2 regions of the Brachybacterium sp. p3-SID1565 genome follow, and region 1 is predicted to be linked to the other one. Evidence: predicted binding sites of a transcription regulator. Region 1 holds the regulator's gene; the other holds the start of a gene.
What was found. The regulator HrcA, encoded in region 1, represses chaperone genes, less so after heat shock. The targets are predictions, from matches to a motif close to TTNGCACTCGNNNNNNNCGAGTGCNAA.

Region 1 (7,838 bases):
GGAGTCCCTGGCCCAGCTCGCCGAGGGCGGCATCACGCGGGTCTCCTTCGGCATGCAGTCGGCGGTGCGCTCGGTGCTCAGCACCCTGGACCGCACCCATGACCCCGAGCGGGTGCCGCAGGTGGTGCAGTGGGCCCGGGAGGCGGGCCTGGCCGTCAGCCTGGACCTGATCTATGGCACGCCGGGGGAGACCCTCGCCGATGTGGAGACCTCCGTGCGCGCGGCACTGTCCTGCGGTGTGGACCACCTGTCCGCATACTCCCTGATCATCGAGGGGAACACGGCGATGGCGCGCCGGCTGCGGCGCGGGGAGATCACCCCACCCGACGGCGATGACATGGCCGACAAGTACGAGCTGATCGACGACCTCGCCACAGCCGACGGCCTGTCCTGGTACGAGGTCTCCAACTTCGCGCGCAGCCCCGCGCACCGCTCGCGACACAACCTCGCCTACTGGCAGGGCAAGGACTGGTGGGGCATCGGCCCGGGCGCGCACCGCCATCGCGACGGCCTGCGCTCCTGGAACGTGAAGCACCCCAGCCGCTACGCGGCGAAGCTGAACGCCGGGGAGCTTCCGGTCGCCGAGTCCGAACAGGTCGATCCTAAGGCCCGCCGCATGGAGCGCATCATGCTGGAACTGCGGATCATCGACGGGCTCGACGTGGACGTGGTCCCACCGGCCCAACGACCCATGCTGGAGGTGCATCGGGACCGGGGGCACCTGGATGCGGACGCCCTGGCAGCGGGCCGGGCGGTGCTCACGCGACCCGGCAGGCTCCTGGCCGACGCGGTGATCCGCGACCTCGTGCCCTGAGACCCCAGCGCAGCGGCTCCCCGCCACACCCGGTACGGGCCGCGGGTGCGCACCCCGTGCAGGACGAAGCCCCCGACAGCACGACGCGCGGCCGGCTCCGGGGGCTTGCCCTCTGCGGTCAGGTCACTTGACCAGGCGGATGTTCAGCGGGTAGTTCCACCACTCGCCCTGGTTGGCCCTGACCGCACCGATGATCGCGAAGATCAGCTGGATCAGCGCCGGGATGCCGACCAGCGGGAACGCCGCGAAGCCGAGGCCGAGGGTGACGAACCCAAAGATGCCGAGCACGACCCCGAGCACCACCTGGGCGATCACCACGGCGATCGCACCGTTGAGGGCCTCGGCGGCGTTGTAGCGCACGAACCGGTTGCGGTCCTTGTACATCAGGAAGATGATCAGCGGGCCGATCCAGCCCAGGAAGCCCCAGCTGAGCAGATGGCCCAGCAGCACCGCCAGGTGCGAGAACATCGACCACAGCTTGGCGTCGGACTCCGTGGTGGGCTGGCCCGACAGGGGCCCCTCGTACACGCCCTTGACGTTTGCGGGCAGAGCATCGAGGGTCTGGGTTCCCTGCGGGGCGCCCTGCCCGGCGTAGGCGCTGCCCTGGGCCTGGCCGTAGCCGGCGTTCGGCTGACCATGGCCAGCGCCCTGCTGGCCGTAGGCGGCATTCTGCTGGTGGCCAGCGCCGTGCTGGGCGGCGCCGGCCTCGGACGCAGCCGCGGGGCCCGGGTTCGCGGGCTGATCGCGGTAGGGATCGTAGGGATGCGAGTTCTCGTTCATGGGTCCCCTCTTCGTCAGGACGGGGAGCCGAGATGGCCGCCGCCGTCGTGGTCGGATGCCCCCAGCCTACCGAGAGCACCTGATCTGGGCCCCGCGGCGCGCCTCCCGATCAGGCGGGGGATAGCCCCCGGTCGCAGGTTGCGCATCGGGCACCCTCGTTGGGCACGCGGTGCTCACCCCTCGACGGTCACCCAGTCGATGAGCTCCTCGATCCGCCCGGACAGGGTGGGCTCGACGTCGGCGTAGGAGCGGACGGTGGCCAGGATGCGCTGCCAGCCCTCGGCGATGTCGGCCTGATCGGAGTGCGGCCAGCCCAGGGCCTTGAGCGTTCCCACCTTGATGTCGGTGCCGCGGGGCACGTGCGGCCATGCCTTCAGGCCCACGCGTGCCGGGCGCACCGCCTGCCACACGTCCACGTAGGGGTGCCCCAGCACGATCACGTTGCCGGGGGCGCCGGGCAGGCGCATCACCTGCTCGGCGATCCGGGACTCCTTGGAGCCGGTCACCAGGTGGTCCACCAGCACACCGAGCCGGCGTCCCGGGCCGGGACCGAAAGCCTGCACTCGCTCCACGAGGTTGTCGGCGCCCTCGAGCTGCTCGACGACGACTCCTTCGATGCGCAGGTCGTGACCCCACACCTTCTGCACCAGTTCGGCGTCGTGCTTGCCCTCGACCCAGATCCGGGAGGCGCGGGCGGTCCTGGCCTTCGCGCCCTCGACGTACACCGAGCCGCTCGCGGAGCGCTTGGGGCCGCTGGGTGCTGGAGCCCGCTGGGGGAGGGTGAGCACCACCGGCTTGCCGTCGATCATGAACCCGGGCCCCAGGGGGAAGCCGCGGCGGCGGCCACGTGCGTCCTCGAGCTCGACCACGTGCACACCGCCGGCCTTCTCCACGCGGGTGATCGCGCCGGTGTACCCGGTCGCCGCGTCCTCGACCACCAGGTCCCGCTGGGCGGGAACCTCGCGGGCGGCGGGACGGCGGCGGTGGTGCGGCGGAGGCTCGGAGGAGAGCACGTCGCGGCCGTAGCGGTCGAAGGAGGGGGAAGAGCGGTCGGGCACGGCGCACACCGTACACCGAGGCGCCACGCCGGGTGACCGTCTCGCATCGGTCCCGGACGGCGGCGGTCTCGGCTCGTGGCGAACGCCTCCTGCCCGGTTCGCTGAGGACAGGTCGTGAGCGCGTAGGATTGGCACTCGACATCCCCCAGTGCTAATCCTGGTGGCCGGGCGTGAGCGCCCTGCCCGGCACCAGCAGGTCCCTGCAGGAGGTGAGACCAACGGACAGCAGGAAGCTGCAGATCCTCGGCGCGATCGTCGAGGACTACGTCTCCACCCGCGAACCCGTCGGCTCCAAGTCCCTGCTGGACCGGCACGATCTCGGGGTCTCCGCCGCCACGGTGCGCAACGACATGTCGGTGCTCGAGGAGGAGGGGCTGATCACCCAGCCCCACACCTCCGCCGGTCGCGTCCCCACGGACAAGGGCTACCGCACCTTCGTGGACCACGTGGCCACCGTGAAGCCGCTGTCGGCCCCCGAACGCCGCGCCATCCAGGCGTTCCTGGAGGATGCCGGTGACGTCGAGGAGCTGCTGCTGCGCACCGTACGGCTGCTGGCCCAGACCACCCATCAGGTGGCGATGGTGCAGTACCCGGCCCGCAAGCAGGCGCGGATCCGCCACGTCGAGCTGGTGAAGGTGGCCGACTCCCTGCTGCTGGTGGTGCTGATCACCGAGTCCGGCCGGGTGGATCAGCGCACCGTGCCGCTGCTGGCCGCTCGGGAGGACGCCTTCTACCAGGGGCTGCGGGACCAGCTGAACCGGGCCGTCGCCGACCATGAGGTCACCGACGTCGAACGGGCGCTGCTGGAGCTGATCGATGCCCAGCCGGCAGCGGACCGGCCCAGTGTCGAGGAGGTCGTCACGGCGCTGCGCATCCTGGCCGCTTCCCGCGCGGAGGACAGGATCATGATGGCCGGCACCGCCAACATCGCCCGCTCCGCCGAGGACTTCGCCCGCGATGTGGAGCCGCTGCTGGACGTGCTCGAGGAGCAGCTGGTGCTGCTGCGCCTGTTCACCGAGATGCACGCCAAGCCCGGCTCGGTCGAGGTGCGCATCGGCTCGGAGCTGCAGACCGAGGCCCTCACCCAGGCCGCCGTGGTCGGCGCCGGGTACGGTGCGGGCTCGCACATGGCGATCCTCGGCCCCACCCGCATGGACTACGTCACCGGGATCTCGACCGTGCAGGCCATCGCCCGCTACGTCTCCCGCTACCTGGAATGACACGGCGCCGCGTCCCGCAGCCCGGGACGAGCGCCCCCGCTACCACCGTCTCCCTTCCTGAGGACTTCGCACAGTGAACGACGATTACTACGACCTGCTCGGTGTCTCCCGTGACGCCTCCACCGAGGAGATCAAGAAGGCGTACCGCAAGCTGGCTCGCACCCTGCACCCGGACGTCAACCCCGATCCGGACGCCGCCGAGCGGTTCAAGAAGGTCTCCCAGGCGTACGAGACCCTCTCCCACGCCGACAAGCGCCGACAGTACGACATGGGCGGAGGCCCCGGCATGGGCGGCTTCCCCGGCGGGTTCCCCGGGGGCGGCGCCAGCTTCGACTTCAACGACATCTTCGACATGTTCGCCGGTGCCGCCGGGATGCGAGGCGGCCGTGGGCAGGGCCCGATCCCGCGCCAGCGCCGCGGCAGCGACGTGCTGCGCCGCGTGGGCATCGAGCTGCGTGACGTCGTGTTCGGCACCGAGAAGGAGATCCGCTTCCGCACCGCGGGTCGCTGCGAGCGCTGCAACGGCTCGTGCTGCGAGCCCGGCACCAGCCCCACCCGCTGCACCGCCTGTGGAGGCTCCGGCCACGTGCAGCGCGTGGCTCAGTCGCTGCTGGGCCAGATGGTCACCATGGCCCCCTGCCCCACCTGCGAGGGCCACGGCGACGTCATCGAGTCCCCGTGCACCGCGTGCTCCGGGCACGGCCGCGTCACCACCGAGCGCACCGTCACCGTGCGCGTGCCCTCCGGGGTGGAGAACGGCACCCGGATCCAGCTGCGCGGCGAGGGAGAGGTGGGTGAGGCCGGCGGGCCGGCTGGAGACCTCTTCGTCGAGCTCACCGTCGCCGATCACGACATGTTCGACCGCGACGGCGAGGACCTGGTCACCACCGTCGAGGTGCCGATGACCTCCGCCGCGCTCGGTGCCACCGTGCCGCTGGAGACCTTCGACGGGGTGCAGCAGCTGGACATCCGGCCCGGCGCCCAGCCCGGCGAGGAGATCACCCTGAAGGGCCTGGGCGTCACCCCCTTGCGGCGCGAGCGCCGCGGCGACATCCGGGTGGTGCTGGACGTGGACATCCCCACCTCGCTCTCGGACGAGGAGCGTGACCTGCTCGAGCAGTTCGCCCGCATCCGCGGCGACGAGGCCACCCGCCGCAAGGGCCAGGGCCCCTTCGCCAAGCTCCGCGAGCGCCTGCGCGACCTCTGATCATGCCCACCACGCCGCCCGCCTTCCTGATCCTCGACGACGCGCTGGAGCATGCCGGCAGGGGCGCTGCCCTCACCCTGGACGGCGAGGAGGGCCGCCACGCGGCGAAGGTGGCGCGCCTCGGCGTAGGGGAGCAGATCCTGCTCACCGATGCCGCCGGCCGCCAGGTGCTCGCCGAGGTCACGGCCGCCCGCAAGGAGGCCCTGGACCTGCACCTGCTGGCGGGGCCGTCGGCCCCCGCCCGGCGCACGCCGCGGCTGACGCTGGTGCAGGCCCTGGCCACCGGAGGACGCGACGAGCAGGCCGTCGAATCGGCCACCGAGCTCGGGGTGGATCGCGTGGTGCCCTGGCAGGCCGAGCGGTCCGTCGCCGTGTGGCGCGGCGAGAAGCAGCGCAAGGGCCGCGCCAAATGGGAGAACACCGTCCGAGCAGCGGTCAAGCAGTGCCGCCGCCCCGGTATCCCGAGGGTGGACGAGCCGGTGAGCACCATGCAGCTGGTCGACGAGGTGCGCCGATGCACCGAGGCAGGGTCCCTGGTGCTGGTGCTGCACGAGCAGGAATCCGTGGGCCTGATGAGTCTGGCCGACGAGCTGCGGAGGATGGGCCGCAGATCGGCCGCGGATGCGGCGTCGGCTTCCGTGGGCGCAGCGGCGCAGATCATCGTCCTGGTCGGCCCTGAGGGCGGGATCGCCGACGGCGAGCTCGTCCAGCTGCGTGAGGCGGGGGCGCGCAGCGTGCTGCTGGGGCCCGAGGTGCTGCGCTCCTCGACCGCCGGCCCCGCTGCGATCGCCGTGCTCAGTGCTCTGATCGGGCGCTGGGGTTGAATCCCCCGTCAGGCGACGGAGGTGAGCACCTTGGCCTCGAGCGTCTCCAATCCCTCACGCAGGGCGGTGAGCTTCTCCTCGCCCACGTGGATCTCGCCCTCGAGGGAGAGATCCGCCGGGAAGGCGAGGCCCACGGAGCCCATGACGTCGGCCCCCACGTGGGTCATCAGGCTCTCCAGCAGCTCGAGGACTCCGGCCCCGGCTCCCCAGCCGTAGCCGACCAGCAGCACCGGCAGGCCGCTCCACTCCTGGTGCAGGTAGTCGATCGCGTTCTTCAGAGCACCGGGGTAGGAGCCGTTGTACTCCGGGGTCACGATGATCAGGGCGTCCAGCGCCTCGATCCGCTCACCCCAGGCGCGCGCGTGATCGGTGGTCTTGGTGGGATCGGCCTTGGGGCTGGTGAGCCCGTCGAAGGCGGGAAGGACGGTCTCCCGCAGGTCGATCAGATCGATCTCGACCTCGTGCTCGCGGGCATCGAGGCCGTCGCGCACCCACTGGGCGATGTGCTCCCCGACACGGTTGGGGCGAACACTGGCGATGAGCAGTCCGATTCTCGTCATGGGTAGTGCAACCCCTCCCGCATGGCCGATGTTCTCGATCCTGCTGTGGCGTGCATCGCTCTGAGCCGGGCCGCACACGCTCCCGTAGACTTCCCCCCATGAACAACGACGCCGCCGAACGCCGCGACGAGGACTGCGTGTTCTGCAAGATCGTCGCCGGTGAGATCCCCTCCGAGCGCGTCCACGAGGACGACCAGGTGGTCGCCTTCAAGGACCTGAGCCCCCAGGCCCCCGTGCACGTGCTGGTGGTGCCCCGCGAGCACCGCGCCGACGTACGTGAGCTCGCCCACCAGCCGGAGCAGCTGGCGCACGTGGTGGCAGTGGCCGGGTCCCTGGCTCAGAAGCTCGCCGACGGCGACTTCCGCCTCGTTTTCAACACCGGTGCGAACGCCGGACAGACCGTCTTCCACGTGCACGCGCATGTCCTGGCGAGCGGAGAGCTCGCAGAAGGAGAACTGTGACCGATCCCTTCACTCCCGCCCCCGGGCGCAGCCCAGAGGTGATCGAGCGTCGCCTGGCCATCCCCGATCATCTCAGCCCCTTCCAGGTGCTGGGGGAGAACGACCAGGCTCTCGCGGCGCTCGAGGAGCAGGTCCCCGACACCGACGTGCACGTGCGCGGGCATCAGATCACGCTGCGCGGCACCGAGGAGGCGCTGCGCCGCAGCGAGCACATCGTGCGCTCCCTGATCGAGCTCGCCGCCACCGGCCAGGCCGTCACCGCCGAGGCCGTGCAGCGGGCGGTGAGCCTGTACGGCGACGACCGGGCCCAGGGGGAGAGGCTCGAGCAGGTGCTCTCCCGCACCATCCTGTCCTCCCGCGGGCGCACCATCCGCCCCAAGACCATGGGGCAGAAGTCCTACATCGAGGCCATCGAGTCCTCGACCATCACCTTCGGCATCGGCCCGGCCGGTACCGGCAAGACCTACCTCGCGGTGGCGATGGCGGTGCAGCAGCTGCTCTCCAAGCAGATCAACCGGATCATCCTCACCCGCCCCGCCGTGGAGGCGGGGGAGCGGCTGGGCTTCCTGCCCGGCAGCCTCAACGAGAAGATCGACCCGTACCTGCGCCCCCTGTACGACGCCCTGCACGACATGCTGGACCCGGAGTCCATCCCGCGTCTGATGGGTGCCGGCACCATCGAGGTGGCGCCGCTGGCGTACATGCGCGGCCGCACCCTCAACGACGCGTTCATCATCCTGGACGAGGCGCAGAACACCACGCCCGAGCAGATGAAGATGTTCCTGACCCGCCTCGGCTTCAACTCCACCATGGTGGTCACCGGCGACGTCACCCAGGTGGACCTGCCCGGCGGCACCAAGAGCGGCCTGCGGGTGGTGGAGCAGGTTCTCAGCGGGGTGGAGGACATCTCCTTC
Region 2 (7,838 bases), on a different contig from region 1:
GGGTCTCGGTGGTCAGGACCAGGCCCGCGATCGAGGCCGCGTTGCGCAGCGCCGAGCGGGTGACCTTGACCGGGTCGATGATGCCGGCCTCGGCCAGGTCGACGTACTCGCCGGTGGCGGCGTTCAGGCCGTGGCCGACCTTCTCGGCCTTGACCTTCTCCACCACGACGTAGCCCTCGTGGCCCGCGTTCTCGGCGATCCAGCGCAGCGGCTCGGCGACGGCCTTGGCCACCGCACGCACGCCGACGGCCTCATCGTCCGACAGCCCCAGGTCGCCCTCGAGAGCGGAGGCCGCCTGGACGATGGCGCTGCCGCCACCGGCCACGATGCCCTCCTCGATGGCCGCACGAGTCGCGGAGACCGCGTCCTCGATGCGCATCTTCTTCTCCTTGAGCTCGACCTCGGTGTGGGCGCCCACCTTGATGACGGACACGCCGCCGGCGAGCTTGGCGAGGCGCTCCTGGAGCTTCTCGCGGTCCCAGTCGGAGTCGGTGTTCGCGATCTCGGCGCGGATCTGCGCGACGCGATCGGCCACGGCCTGCTCGTCACCGGCACCGCCCACGATGGTGGTGGTGTCCTTGGTGACCACCACGCGGCCGGCGTGGCCGAGCACCTCGGTGCCGACGGTCTTCAGGTCCAGCCCCAGATCGGAGGTGACGACCTGGGCACCGGTGAGCACCGCGATGTCCTGCAGCATCGCCTTGCGGCGGTCGCCGAAGGCGGGGGCCTTCACGGCGGCGCCCTTGAAGGTGCCGCGGATCTTGTTGACGACCAGCGTGGACAGGGCTTCGCCGTCGACGTCCTCAGCGATCACGAACAGCGGCTTGCCGCCCTCGACGACCTTCTCCAGCAGCGGCAGGATGTCGGCCACGGCCGAGATCTTGCCCTGGTGCAGCAGCACCTGGGCGTCCTCGAGCACGACCTCCTGACGGTCGGCGTCGGTGACGAAGTGCGGGGAGATGAAGCCCTTGTCGAACTGCATGCCCTCGGTGAACTCGAGCTCCATCGCGGTGGTGGAGGACTCCTCCACCGTGATGACGCCGTCCTTGCCGACCTTGTCGAAGGCCTCGGCCAGCAGCTCACCGATCTCGCGGTCCTGGCTGGAGACGGCCGCAACGTTCGCGATCTGCTCCTTGCCGTCGACCTCGATGGCGATCTCGCCGAGCTTGGAGGAGATGGCCTCCACGGCCTTCTCCATGCCGCGCTTGAGCGAGGCCGGAGCCGCACCCGAGGCCACGTTGCGCAGGCCCTCGTGGACCAGCGCCTGGGCCAGCACGGTGGCGGTGGTGGTGCCGTCGCCCGCCACGTCGTTGGTCTTGGTGGCGACCTCCTTGGTGAGCTGGGCACCGAGGTTCTCGTAGGGATCCTCGAGCTCGATCTCACGGGCGATGGTCACGCCGTCGTTGGTGATCGTGGGGGCGCCCCACTTCTTGTCCAGCACGACGTTGCGGCCCTTGGGCCCCAGCGTCACGCGGACGGTGTTGGCGAGCTTGTCGACTCCGCGCTCCAGGGCGCGACGAGCCTGCTCGTCGTAGATGATCTCTTTCGCCATGTGGATCTAGACCTCAGTCCGTTCAGTTCTCGATGATCGCGAGGATGTCGCGCGAGCCCAGCACCAGGTACTCCTGGTCGCCGTACTTCAGCTCGGTGCCGCCGTACTTGGAGAAGACGACCTTGTCGCCCACCTTGACGTCGACCGGGATGCGCTTGCCCTGCTCGTCGAAGCGGCCCTCGCCGACGGCGACGACCTCGCCCTCCTGGGGCTTCTCCTTCGCGGTGTCCGGGATGACCAGGCCGGAAGCGGTGGTCTGCTCCGCCTCGAGCGGCTTGATGACGACACGGTCCTCGAGGGGCTTGATGGAGACCGACATGCGGCTCACTCCTTCATGAAGAGATGACTCTGTGAGTTCGGGGTGCGGGATCCCGATACTGATCGTCGTCGCGGTGCCGACCGGGAAGGATCCCTCTGGCAGCTTCTGGCACTCTGTGCCGTCGACTGCCAACGAGGGCAACTCTAGAACTACGCTGGCACTCATGCAAGATGAGTGCTAACGACTCCCCCGACTCCCTCCTGCGCACCAGGTCACCCCCTTTTTGTGAAGGCAGCGACAACGAACCGAGATCCTCCCCTTCACCCGCGCGGGCATGCACCGGGTGATGGAGCTCGGCGGCGCCGGGCGTGTGGCCGGCAGTGCGGTCGCCGCTCCGGCTGCGGGCGGCGACGTGGTCGACGGCTCTCAGCGCCCGGCGGCGTCGATGATCGCCTGCACGTTCTCGGGTCCGAAGTCATAGACCGGCACCCGCACGTCGCCGGCGGTGTCCCCTCCGGTGTCCCCGGCGTTGGGCCACAGGGAGGTGATGATCCCCGGGGCCGTCCCGTTCGCGTCGATCTGGAGGATGCTCGCACCGGACAGGGCCAGGGACCTCTCGTGATCCCCCGCCGCCACCGGATCCACCACGTTGGTGATGCCCGGGGTCACGTGCACGGGGATCCCGGCGAGCTGCCCGGTCATCTCGTGGTGGTAATGCCCCGAGAGGATCGCCCGCACATCGGTGCCGACGAGCACCTCGGCCAGCTCGTCCACCCCGTCGAGGTCGAGGGCGCGCAGCATCCGGGTGGCGGCCGTCAGCGGGGGATGGTGCACCACCAGCACCGTTCCACCCACGGAGGGCTCAGCCAGAACGCTGCGCAGCCACTCGAGCTGGGCTGGATCCAGGTGGCCGTAGCCGGCACCGGGGACACTCGAGTCCAGCACCACCGCCCGGGCTCCGCCGACCGTGGTGATCACGCGGTCCTGGTAGCGGGGGTCGTGGTCCCCGGGGCCTGCCACCTGGGCGTAGGCGGCGGGAACGTCGTGGTTGCCCATCGCGACCACCAGGGGCGCACCGAGAGTTGCGGCGAAGGGGTCCAGCAGGGCGTGCAGCCTGCGGTAGCTCTCCACCGTGCCATCCTCGGAGGCGTCCCCGCTGTGCACCACCAGGTCCACGCCCTCAAGGCCCGCCAGGCGGTTCAGCACGCCGCGCAGGGCGGCCGCGGTGTCGATCCGCCCGTAGTGACGAGCGGTGGGATCGCCGTACAGGTGGGTGTCGCTCAGGTGCAGGATGCGCATGGCGTCGAGAGTAGCGACCGCAGGTTGCCAGCAGGTGACATCGGCACAGTCGGTGGGTCGTGCGCGGTGCCTGTTCGCGCCGAGGATCTCGGTGGGAATGCCCTCACGGTCCAGTCGCTGGAGCGCCTCCTCCAGCGCCTTCCAGCGCACGTAGATCGGTCGCAGCCGACCGGGGGGACGGACGGCCTCCTCCCGCACGCCGAGGGCGAGCAGGAACTGCCCGGCCGCGACCCCACAGGTAGTCGTGGTCCTGGGTCCATGCGAAGCCCGGTGGCGTCGACCTGATCTCTGATCCCCCCGTCATCCCAGGGCGCCCACCCATTCATCGGTGCCGTCAGCGAAGTGCTGGTGCTTCCAGATCGGCAAGCGCTGCTTGACCGTGTCCACCAGGTCGTCGCAGGCGGCGAAGGCCTGCTTGCGGTGCGGGGCCGCGACCGCGCAGCCCAGTGCGGTCTCACCGATCGCGAGCGGCCCCACGCGGTGGGCGAGGGCGATCACCGTGTCGGGGTAGCGCTCGGCGATCTCACGTGCCACCTCGACGATCACCTCGCCCGCGCCGGGGTGCCCGGAGTACTCCAGGCGATCCACGCCCTTGCCGCCGTCGTGGTCGCGGACCACGCCGTCGAAGGTGACCACGGCGCCGCAGCGCGGATCGGCCACCGCGCGGGCGAGCGCGGTGACGGACACGGGCTGCTCGGTGACCTGTGCGTGGCGCACCCGATCAGGGGCGGGGCCCATGGGAGGGTCCTCCGGCACGCGCAGCTGACCGGGGTCGGCTCCGAAGGGCGTGGGCCCAGGCCCGGGATCCGCTGCCGACGGCGCGGCCGGGTCCGGATCCGACGGTGCAGCCGGGTCCGGATCCGACGGTGCAGCCGGGTCCGGATCCGACGGTGCAGCCGGGTCCGATGCCATCATTCGTGGCCTCCGCCATCGCGCTGCTCCAGCAGGTGGTCGAGGATCGGGTCCAGCACGGCGATGCCGTCCTTGACCCCGCCACGGGAGCCGGGCAGGTTCACCACGAAGCTGCGGCCGGCCATGCCGGCCAGGCCTCGACTGAGCACGGCGGCCGGGGACTTCTGCGAGCCGATGCGGCGCACCGCCTCGAGCACACCGGGCATCTCCCTCTCGATCAGCGGGGCGGTCTGCTCGGGGGTGACGTCGGTGGGGCTGATCCCGGTGCCGCCGGAGCTGATGATCACGTCCACGCCGTCGGCGACGGCTGCGGCGAGCGCTTCTCCCACCTCGGGGCCATCCGGTACCAGCACCTTGGTGACCTCGTCCAGGCCGCGCCCCTGCAGCCACTGCACCAGCAGCGGGCCGGTGCGGTCCTCGTAGGTGCCGTCGGAGGCTCGGGTGGAGGCGATCACCACACGGGCGGTGCCGGTGAGGGCGGGGGCGGGGGCATCCTCGTCGCGGGCTGTGCAGTCGGCGTCGGTGCGCCGAGCGGGCATCTGCTTCATCGGGTCTTCTCCTCGTCGGTCGCGGGCTCCGCGGGTTCGGCGGGCACCACGGGCTCAACGGGCCGGGTGTGCTCAGCGGACTGGACGGATTCCGGGGGCTCGGCGGGCTGGGCGGATTCCGGGAGCCCGGCGGACTGGGCGGATTCCGGGGGCTCGGCGGGCTGGGCCGACCGGTCCTCCCGGCGCCAGTCGCCGCTCTTTCCGCCGGACTTGGCCAGCACCAAGACCTCCTCGATCACGGCCAGGTGGTCCACGGCCTTGATCATGTCGTACACGGTCAGTGCGGCGATCGACGCCGCGGTCAGGGCCTCCATTTCCACGCCCGTCACGCCCTTGGTACGCACGGTGGCGGTGATCTCCACCCGGTCCTCGCGCGGCTCCAGGTCGATCTCGATGCCGGACAGCGGCAGCGGATGGCACAGCGGGATCAGGTCGCTGGTGCGCTTGGCGCCCATGATCCCGGCGATGCGGGCCACCGGCAGGGCCTCACCCTTGGGCAGGTCGCCGTCGGCGATGCGGGCCACCACGTCGGGGCGGGTGCGCAGGATCGCACGGGCGGTGGCCCGACGGGACGTGGTGGCCTTCTCGGTCACGTCGACCATGTGGGCGGAGCCGTCGGCTCGCACGTGCGAGAGGTCCTGGGGCGGGCTCGCGGGATCCTGGGTCATCGTTCTCCTCCGGGAAGCAGGATGGTCTCCACCACGTCACCGTCGCGCAGATGGCCGGTGCCCACGGGCACCAGCACCAGGGCATCAGCCTGGGCGAAGCCTCCGATCAGGTGGGAGGAGGCTCCCCCTACCAGTCGCACGTGGCCCGAGGGCATCACCCGGGCGCGGCGGTACTGTGCCAGCGCCTTGGGGGACGTCTCTTCGCTCTCGAGCTGCACGGGCAGGCGCAGCGTGGTGCGGGCGGGCGCCCCCAGGGCGGGGCGCGCTATCAGCTCGCAGCTGAGCAGGGCGGAGACAGGGTTGCCGGGGAAGGCCAGCCACGGGATGCGCGCGGCGGGCAGGCCGTCGGAGCCTGCCCGGTCCAGGGTGCCGATCCCCTGGGGGCCGCCGGGCTGCATCGCCACGGAGGTGAAGGTGAGCGTGACGCCCTCGTGCTGGGCGGCGTGGCGCACCACCTCGAAGGCCCCCATGCTCACCCCGCCGCTGGTGACGATCAGCTCGGCCTCGTTCTCGGTGACCAGCCGGCGCAGTGCCTCCAGGAGCTCCTGTGCGTCGTCGGGCACGGTGCCGACATGCACCACGTCGGCACCGGCGGCGGTGAGGGCGGCGGCCAGTCCCGGTCCGTTGGCGTCGAAGGTAGCGCCCTCGGCGAGCACGGCGCCGGCCGACGGGGCGGCGACCTCGCTGCCGGTGGACAGGACGATCGTGCGCACCGGGGCGATCACCTCCACCTCGCCCACGCCGCAGGTGGACAGGTGGGCGAGGCGCGCCGGGGTGAGCACCTGCCCCTCGCGCAGGATCACGTCCCCGTGGTGGGTGTCCGAGCCGCGGCGACGCACGTAGCGGCCCGCCTCGGTTGCGGCGGGGCGCAGGGTGACGGTAGCGGGGCTCCGGGCTGGGGCGCCGGTGACGGTGTCGGGGGTGCCGGTGGCAGTGTCGGGGGTGCCGAGGGTGCCGGTGGCGCCGGCGGGGTCGAACCTGCCGCGCTCGCTCTCCTCCACCGGGATCACGGCGTCGGCGCCGCGCGGGATGGGCGCGCCGGTCATGATGGGGGCCGCCGTGCCCGGCCGATGGTCCACAGGCGGATCGCCGGCAGCGATGGTGGCCGCCAGAGTCAGGGTGACGGGAGTCCCCGGCGCACGGGGGGTGCCTGTCGGGCCATACAGGTCGGCGAGCGCCACGGCGTATCCGTCCATCTGGGAGTTGTCGTGGCCCGGCACGTCGACCGCCGCCCGGCGGTCCGCTGCGGCGACCCTGCCGACGGCTCCTGCCCCCACGGCGATCCGCTCAGTGCGGCGCACGGCGGCCAGCAGGGCGACGGCATCAGCCACGTGGTCGGCCAGAGGGGTGCGCTGCCGACCCGCGGTGCCCGCGGGGGAGCCTGGTGTGCCTGCTGACATGGCCGCCTCTCCGGTGTGACTGGGTCTCCAGTCCAGTATGGCGCGGTGGCCCTCCGGCGCGGGGCTCGGGCGCGGGGAGCGGAGGCTTGATATGGCACACGGCACCGATCCGTGTGCCTGCGCCGGATACCTCCTATGCTGGTCGGACGCCCGGCATCACCCGCCGGGCCGATGGGAGTGATGCAGCGTGAGCCCTCGCCGAGTGGGACTGGGGATGCCCAAGCCGCGCAGCACCGACGCGACCGCGCCGTCGCTGCCGGATGTCTCCGACCGCCCGGCCACCGATGCCCTGGTGGACCGCTTCGGTCGCGAGGCCACGGACCTGCGCCTGTCCCTCACCGACTTCTGCAACCTGCGCTGCACGTACTGCATGCCCGCCTCGGGGCTCACCTTCCTGGCCAAGGACCAGATGCTCTCGGTCGATGAGGTGGTGCGCCTGGTGCGCATCGGCGTGGAGCACCTGGGCATCGACCAGGTGCGCTTCACCGGGGGCGAGCCCCTCACCCGCCCGGACCTCGACGAGATCATCGCCGGGGTGGCTGCCCTGCGCCCCCGCCCGAACATCTCTCTGACCACCAATGCGATCGGCCTGGACGTGCGAGCCGCGAAGCTCAAGGCGGCGGGTCTGGACCGGATCAACGTGTCCCTGGACACCGTGGTCTCCGAGACCTTCGAGCGGATGAGCCGCCGCCCCCTGCTGCACCGGGTGCTGGAGGGCATCGACGGTGCGCGCCGAGCGGGCCTGGACCCGATCAAGGTCAACGCCGTGCTGCTGCCCGGGGTGAACGACCATGAGCTGCCGGACCTGCTGGACTGGTGCCTGGACCGCGGCCTGCAGCTGCGGGTGATCGAGCAGATGCCGCTGGATGCGGACCGGATCTGGGACCGCACCTCCATGATCACCGCGGCCGACGTGCACGGCATCCTGGCCGACCGCTTCGAGCTCACCGCCGCCGAGGAGCCCCGCAACGGTGCCCCCGCCGAGCTGTACGAGGTCACCGACCGTTCCAGCGGCGCGCATCGGGGCCAGGTGGGCATCATCGCCTCGGTGACCCGTCCGTTCTGCGCCGACTGCCGCCGCACCCGCCTCACCGCCGAGGGCCGCGTGCGCACCTGCCTGTTCTCCCGGGAGGAGACCGACCTGCGCGGTGCCCTGCGCGGCGGAGGCAGCGACGAGGAGATCGCCAGGATCTGGCGGGC

Region 2: groES (co-chaperone GroES) is a predicted target of HrcA. The motif match lies at 2,026-2,052, and genes of this name have one in related genera.

What each region holds. Positions count from the first base shown of each region.
Region 1 covers NZ_JAMBDS010000014.1:24,762-32,599, reverse strand. The annotation lists gene hemW (radical SAM family heme chaperone HemW) at 1-814, shown strand, start outside; gene M4D54_RS05305 (DUF4870 domain-containing protein) at 938-1,594, opposite strand; gene M4D54_RS05300 (DUF3097 domain-containing protein) at 1,768-2,661, opposite strand; gene hrcA (heat-inducible transcriptional repressor HrcA) at 2,862-3,872, shown strand; gene dnaJ (molecular chaperone DnaJ) at 3,946-5,079, shown strand; gene M4D54_RS05285 (16S rRNA (uracil(1498)-N(3))-methyltransferase) at 5,082-5,903, shown strand; gene M4D54_RS05280 (NADPH-dependent FMN reductase) at 5,912-6,463, opposite strand; gene M4D54_RS05275 (histidine triad nucleotide-binding protein) at 6,562-6,924, shown strand; gene M4D54_RS05270 (PhoH family protein) at 6,921-7,838, shown strand, end outside.
Region 2 covers NZ_JAMBDS010000028.1:104-7,941, forward strand. The annotation lists gene groL (chaperonin GroEL) at 1-1,552, opposite strand, end outside; gene groES (co-chaperone GroES) at 1,575-1,871, opposite strand; gene M4D54_RS08105 (metallophosphoesterase) at 2,238-3,110, opposite strand; gene M4D54_RS08110 (molybdenum cofactor biosynthesis protein MoaE) at 3,411-3,848, opposite strand; gene M4D54_RS08115 (molybdenum cofactor biosynthesis protein B) at 4,022-4,570, opposite strand; partial or broken gene moaC (cyclic pyranopterin monophosphate synthase MoaC) at 4,744-5,238, opposite strand; gene glp (gephyrin-like molybdotransferase Glp) at 5,235-6,638, opposite strand; gene moaA (GTP 3',8-cyclase MoaA) at 6,853-7,838, shown strand, end outside.